DNA from 2 places in the Bacillus sp. SRI_025 genome. Region 2 is predicted to be linked to the other one. Evidence: predicted binding sites of a transcription regulator. Region 2 holds the regulator's gene; the other holds the start of a gene.
What was found. Region 2 encodes LexA, which represses DNA repair genes until DNA is damaged. Its sites were predicted from a motif close to CGAACATATGTTCG; they were not measured.
Positions count from the first base shown of each region.

Region 1: AC20OE_RS11495 (YhjD family protein) is a predicted target of LexA. The motif match lies at 2,299-2,312, and genes of this name have one in related genera.

Region 1 covers NZ_JBYEGB010000003.1:350,361-353,783, forward strand. Annotated here, with positions in the region: gene AC20OE_RS11480 (AbrB family transcriptional regulator) at 1-1,012, shown strand, start outside; gene lepB (signal peptidase I) at 1,051-1,563, opposite strand; gene AC20OE_RS11490 (TVP38/TMEM64 family protein) at 1,563-2,180, opposite strand; gene AC20OE_RS11495 (YhjD family protein) at 2,338-2,706, shown strand; gene AC20OE_RS11500 (LCP family protein) at 2,769-3,423, opposite strand, start outside.
Region 2 covers NZ_JBYEGB010000004.1:323,870-327,292, reverse strand. Annotated here, with positions in the region: gene AC20OE_RS13935 (DUF896 domain-containing protein) at 1-130, opposite strand, end outside; gene AC20OE_RS13930 (YneB family resolvase-like protein) at 200-847, opposite strand; gene yneA (cell division suppressor protein YneA) at 865-1,176, opposite strand; gene lexA (transcriptional repressor LexA) at 1,336-1,956, shown strand; gene AC20OE_RS13915 (hypothetical protein) at 2,002-2,448, opposite strand; gene AC20OE_RS13910 (IseA DL-endopeptidase inhibitor family protein) at 2,744-3,286, shown strand; gene AC20OE_RS13905 (STAS domain-containing protein) at 3,319-3,423, opposite strand, start outside.

The sequences.
Region 1 (3,423 bases), on a different contig from region 2:
CATGCGACGTCCCACCCTGTTTCAGCGTAAAGGAAACAACACCTTGCGTATTCACAGCAGATGGCTACTCCTTGGTCAATTTATTCTCGGAATCGAACTCGGACAAAAAATGAACATGAAAGTTCTTCATATTTTCGCTGAACATTGGCTCCCTGTGAGTTTCATGCTCGTTTTTTCTATTCTACTGGCGATGCTCTCTGGCTTTGCCTTATGGAAGCTGAGTAAAACAGATATGCTGACCAGCTTTGTCGGCACAGCACCAGGCGGTTTATCTGCTATGCCAGGGATTGCCCAAGAGGTTGGAGCAAATACAGCCGTTGTCAGTCTCGTACAAACAACACGTGTATTAATGGTGGTACTCACCATCCCATTTACGGTGTTCTATTTAAATACAAAAAATCCAGCGGATGCAGCTGCAGGCATTCAAGGGAGCGCCTTTTCATCCGGTGTTTTCACCCTGTCAAATATCTCGTGGACTGCTGCACTTATTTTAGGTGCCTGGCTTATGTCACGCCTGGCGGTTCGTCTTCATTTCCCTGCCCCTTGGCTGATTGGCAGCATGTTAGGAGTTGCTGCTCTTCAAGTAGGTGCAGGTGCGCTCATAGGTCATGATTTGATTCCTTATTGGCCAGCACAAGCGAATATCGCATCACAGGTATTTCTAGGTGCAACCATCGGTTCAAAAATGAATAAACAGATGTTTGTCGGACTAAAAAACACGTTAATTGTAGCCGTCGTCAGCTCAGCTGGACTAATTGCTGCAACGGTTCTCAGTTCAATTGCCATTGCTGAGGTCACAGGGATTTCTGTCATTACAGCCATTCTTGCCTTTTCTCCTGGCGGTATTGCAGAAATGGCAACAACAGCAGTTACACTCCATGAGGACTCAACCTTTGTAGTAGCTGTACAAGTCGTTAGAATCATTCTTGTCATAGCAATGCTGCCACCGTTTTTTCGATTCTTACATCATGTCTGGGCAAAAAGACATCCTGATTATAAAGCCGCTAAATAAAAAAGAGAGACGCTTTGCATGTGCAGAGCGCCTCTTTTTTATTCATCCTGATTTCTTTTGACACCAACTACTTGATCTTTTGAAATCGTTCCAAAATGCCGGCTGTCAAAGCTATGTATTCGGTTATCTCCGATCACGAAGTAATGGTTTTTTTTGATTTTATCATGTCCTGTGATGGCTTTCAGCTGAAAATCCCCTGTCAGGACATTCCCCATTTTATGTTTTTTCTGCTCTTTTAAATAGGGTTCTTTCCATTTTGCCCCATCCACAAATAACTGATCATCGACATACTTGATCGATTCTCCCGGGAGCCCAATGACCCGTTTGATCAAAATTTGATTTTTTGGTCCGTGAAATAACACATAATCAAACCGGCTAATTTTCGTGAGTTTTGGTGAGAACTTGTTGATTAATAATTCTGTTCCATCTGTAAATGTGGGGTCCATACTAACCCCTTCTACTTTATACTTCACAAACATGAAATTCTTTACTTGGAACAATAAGACGATGCATGTAATAATCATCAACCATAACAATGGCTTCTTTTTCATTAAGAGCCTCCTTTGTCCTCACGCTTGCTCATTCGAATGTTCAACCTATTTTCTACTCTCTTTCCAACATACCATAATAAAACGATAACTAGAACCGCAAAAACACTTCTTAACGGATTCTTTACTAAAGCAGAAAGGTCATAACCAATAAAACTAATGATAAAGAGCATGACACACTTACCAGCTAAAGCAGCTAATGAAAATTGCCACATGCTAATTCTTGATAAGCCTGCGACCACATTGACGGCAGCAGAAGGTGTAAAAGGAAAGCAGAGTAAAATAAATAACGGACCAAATCCCCGTTTCTCTACCCAAAGCATTAATTTCTTAATGGAAGGGTGTCTGCTAATAAAGTTCAGCATTCTCATCTGTCCAAATTTTCTGATCAGTAAAAAGACAAGAATAGAACCTGCACTTGCACCGATCCAGGTTAATAAAAAGCCTTCCCAAAGGCCGAATGCATTTGCATTTGCCACCGCAAACGCCACGAGTGGTAAAAAAGGAAGAAATGCTTCAATCAGAGGAAGCAATATAGCGACAATTGGTCCAAAGGCCTTGTAGCTTTCAAAAAATGATGTGATATTTTCATGAGTAAATAGAGAAAGAAATGATGTCAACTTGTTTGACTCCTTCAAGGTTTGTCTACATTTCATTTTACATGGAAAACATAAAAATATACAAATAAATCCCACTCGCCCCCCTTGAGATTTTTTGACTCATTCGATATAATAAACAAGAACATTTGTTCTATTTATAAAGAAAGCAGGCTTGGACATGACGAGACTATCAAGAGTACAGCTTCAAATGATGGAACAGGCCATCTTTCTTCCTATGGTCATCTCCATCCTCAATCGTGATCTGACACACTTAAAACAACATCAAACATTTAAATTAAATGAACCATACATTCAGCTTGTGACCTCTGTGTTAAAGGAAGCACAGAAAGCACTTTATGAACTGAAGCAGCATTTACGTAAAGAAAGTATGAAAGTACAGCAAATTGAACACGATGAGGGATTTACAACGTATCTATTTATCATAAATGGCTATGAAGAAAAGCATAAATACTTTAATCCGCGTATACGTCACCGGGTAGAGGAACTGCTGACTCGATATTTTCTCCAACAAACAAATGAACTATAGGCTGAAATGTTGCGCGTTACACATGCAAAAAAAGCCTGCCGCGGCGGCAGGCTCCTACTTATTTATGATAATTCAAGCTGTTTTCTCAGCTCTGTTCTCACTTCGTTTAATCCTGGTCCATCTAACTCAAAATAATACACATTCCCAGGCTGATAATCATGTCCCTTTAGCTGAATGGTATCTACTGATTTCAATGAGCTCAGTAATGGAAAAAGACCGATGAACTGTTTCATGGAAAGATTGGTTGAGACATTATCACCAAGCGTATCAATGATGTTGTCGTATGACGGGATCGAAGAAATCGATTTAGATTTTTCAAAGATGGCTTGAAGTGCTTCCATTTGGCGCTTTCCGCGCATGAGATCACTGTCTGCTTTTCTCGTTCTCACAAAGGCTAGAGCTTCTTCGCCATTCAGTCTATGAGTGCCTGTCTGTACTTGAACTTTTCCTTTTGAATCCTTTTCCATCTGTTTTACGATGCTTTCATCTTCAATCGTTACATCAATTCCGTTTAGCTCATCCACAATGTCTTGAAATGCCTTAAAGTTACCTGAAATCACATAGTCTACAGGAATGTTCAACAAGTTTTCGACCGTTTTGACTGACAAATCTGCACTCCCAAACGCATGGGCGTGAGCAATTTTATCATATCCTCTTCCCGGTATATCCACATAAGAATCGCGAGGAATACTGAGAAGCTTAATGGTTTTGTCTGTT
Region 2 (3,423 bases):
AAGAACGAAAAGCTTTCAAATACTCTTCTCTCAACTGCTTTTGTTCTGTTTTTTCAGCGTCTGATAAACCGGTCTCTTTCGACTTTTTTGAAAGCTCATTTATTCTTGCAAGCTGTTCTTTAGAAATCATGACAAACTCCTTTAAAGCATTTTCTCTACATACTACTAAATATCAATCATTTTGACAACAAATCACGCTTTAGGTGGTAAGGTCTTTTTCATATTCTTGATACCTTCTATGCACCGTTGCTTTTGAAATGTCAAAACCTAATGCCTGAAGAGTTGCGGCAATTTCGGCGAATGTCATATTGTTTTTTCTTAATCGAACAATTTCTGAAATCGGCACTTCAATACGCTCACGGCCAGGTGCATGGTCCTGCTGCCTTAAATTCAGTTCAGGCTGATATCCGCGCTCAACTGCCCTTTTCATTCCCCGCTTGATTTTCAGGTTATGAATTTTCCGTTGGTATTCTTCGACGACTCCTACAATCTCAATGACCATTTCATCTGCTTCTGAAAGCTCAAGCTCTCCTCTATGAAACACGCTGTATACCTTTACGTTCTCTTTAAATAAACAATGAAGAAGTGCAATTTTTGCTTGTCCTCTTCCAAGACGAGTTTCATCCTGGATCAAAACGGCATCGATTGACTCTTCCTTCAGTGCAGCAAGCATTTCAAACACACCATCACGATCTAAATCATATCCACTTGCTTTTTCTTTGATGACTTTGACCACATTCATCTTGTGCATGGCAGCTAACGCCAGCAGTTCTTCTTCTTGTCTTTTCAACGAGGTTTCCTGCTCTTCTTTGACAGTGCTTACTCTCGCATAAATGATTGCGTTCATGTCTAAAATCGACCTTTCTACTGTACTGTTGCAAGCTGATATACGACTGGATGCTCTTTTTTGACGGGTATAACAAGAATGTCGCCAGGCTGGATTTCAGTTGAAGCAAGATCATTGTGTTCGGTAACCCAATCAATAAATGCATTTTTGTCGATTGATTTGCTGTCGTTTACTTGATCAGCTAACCCCCAAAGAGTATCACCTGATTGAACCTCTATTTTAACATACTGATTTGTATCATTATGGCTTGTGACTGCAATAAGTGAGAGAAATATGCCAACGATGAATGAGAATACCCCAATAAAAATAATAGATTCTTTTAACCTCATAATGTCATCTCTCCTAATAGAATATGTGTTCGCTCTTTCTGTCACTCATTATAAATACGAACAAATGTTTCTGTCAAACGTTTTTTTCGAACCTATGTTTGTACTGTTAGGAAAAACATGCTATAATTTCTTTAAAATTGACGTTTTGAGGTGCAAAAGATGACGAAGCTATCAAAAAGACAACTCGATATCCTGAAATTCATCAAAGATGAAGTAAAAAGCAAGGGTTATCCCCCATCCGTCCGTGAAATTGGAGAAGCTGTCGGTCTAGCATCCAGTTCAACGGTCCATGGACATTTAGCTAGACTAGAAACAAAGGGCTTAATTAGAAGAGACCCGACAAAACCGAGAGCGATCGAAGTACTAGATGAAGAGGAAATGAATATTCCAAAGAGTGCTGTAATGAACGTTCCAGTCATCGGAAAAGTAACGGCCGGCCTTCCTATCACTGCTGTTGAAAATGTAGAAGAATACTTCCCCCTTCCAGAGACTTTTGCAGCACCAGATGAACAAGTGTTTATGCTTGAAATTATGGGAGAAAGTATGATTGATGCAGGTATTTTGGACAAGGACTATGTCATCGTGCGTCAGCAAAGCACCGCTAACAATGGTGATATTGTGGTCGCCATGACAGAGGAAGATGAAGCGACAGTCAAACGCTTTTATAAAGAAGATACACACTTTAGATTACAGCCAGAGAACCCATCAATGGAACCGATTATTTTACAGAATGTGAGTATACTAGGTAAAGTGATTGGCGTATTTCGAAATATTCATTAAAAAAAGCCGGTATTTCATCAGCTGCTGATGAGAACCGGCTTTTTCTTATGCACAAGAATAGGCAAGAATACTTGAACTTGGGAAGGAACCAAATGTAAAGTTCGGCCATATAAAACCAGTTGTTCGGCCAAAAGGCTGTGAGGAAAGAACGAACATTAAAAATACTTGACCGTTTCTCAAAAACACAATTGTCCATCTTCTATTACATCCCGCTGCAAATTGTACAGTTTGATGACCTCCGCCAACACCGTGCCCAGATATAAGCGACTGCATACTCTGTGGCTGCGAGAGTGCTTGTTGATACTGCGAAATGATATGCTGCGGCGGTGCCGGCGGTGCAGATTGTCCGCCTGAACCTTGCCCTGGCCAAGTACCTCCTCCGATCGGAAACCCAGGAAACCCTCCACCTTGAGGAATACCAACAGATGGAAATCCTTGCATCTGCCTATCATATGAGTACCCATTCCACACACCTTCATACGGATGATACATAATAAACACCACTTTCTTTAGACATTCATCACGACAGTATATGTCATAAATAAAAAAGTGTGTTAAACGTCTAAATAGAAATTTTTCCAAAAGACGTTTCGTTCTTCTTTAGAACGGTTAAATAATCATTAAGAAGAAAAATAAAAAAATGAAAACTTTTTGTCTCCCTCAAACGTTATATAATTAGAAACAAAAGAAATAAAAAAACATTTAGATTTAATACTTGTAATATCACTGTAATTATTGTAACATTTGTAACATAAGAAGTTTTCATTGAGAAAAGGAGGCAATTGCCTTGAAAAAATTATTTGTTTTATTAACTGCTATTATGCTTATGATCTCATTACAAACTACAACATTGGCCGCTTCCAAGAAATCAGCCGCTTTGACAAATAAAGAAGCGTTACATATTGCCCTTGATGCAAGAGAACACTTTTGGAGTGCAATGTCAGGCTACAAAATTAAAGAACATTCTAATTACAAATTAAAATCATTTACCTATAAAGATATGACATACAACTATCTTTCTAAAACATTTGATACAAAGAAAAAATTAAACAGCTACCTATCTCAAGTGTTCACTCAAGATGCCATCAAACATGGTTTAAAAGATTATCAGTTTATTGTTCATAAAGGCAAAATGGCTGTTCCAGTCGGTGACGGAGATAACATGCTCAATTGGGAAAAAGCCACACCTAAACTTGTTTCTAAGAAGCAAACAGTCCGCACATATGAATTTACTGTCCCAACACTTGATGGACGCAAAGTAAAACGAACTGTTACGTACGAAAAAGTACAAAAAGATTGGAAAGTCACACAAATTGACGCTGTCATCTAAATAAAAAACCAGGCCTCTCATCGGCCTGGTTTTTATATTGGAGAAAATTCAGTCATGCGGTCCAGCGCGTGAGCAAGTGATGATGCCGTGCGAAATTCATTAAAAGGAAGCCCGAGCTGTACTGCTGTTTGAGCAAT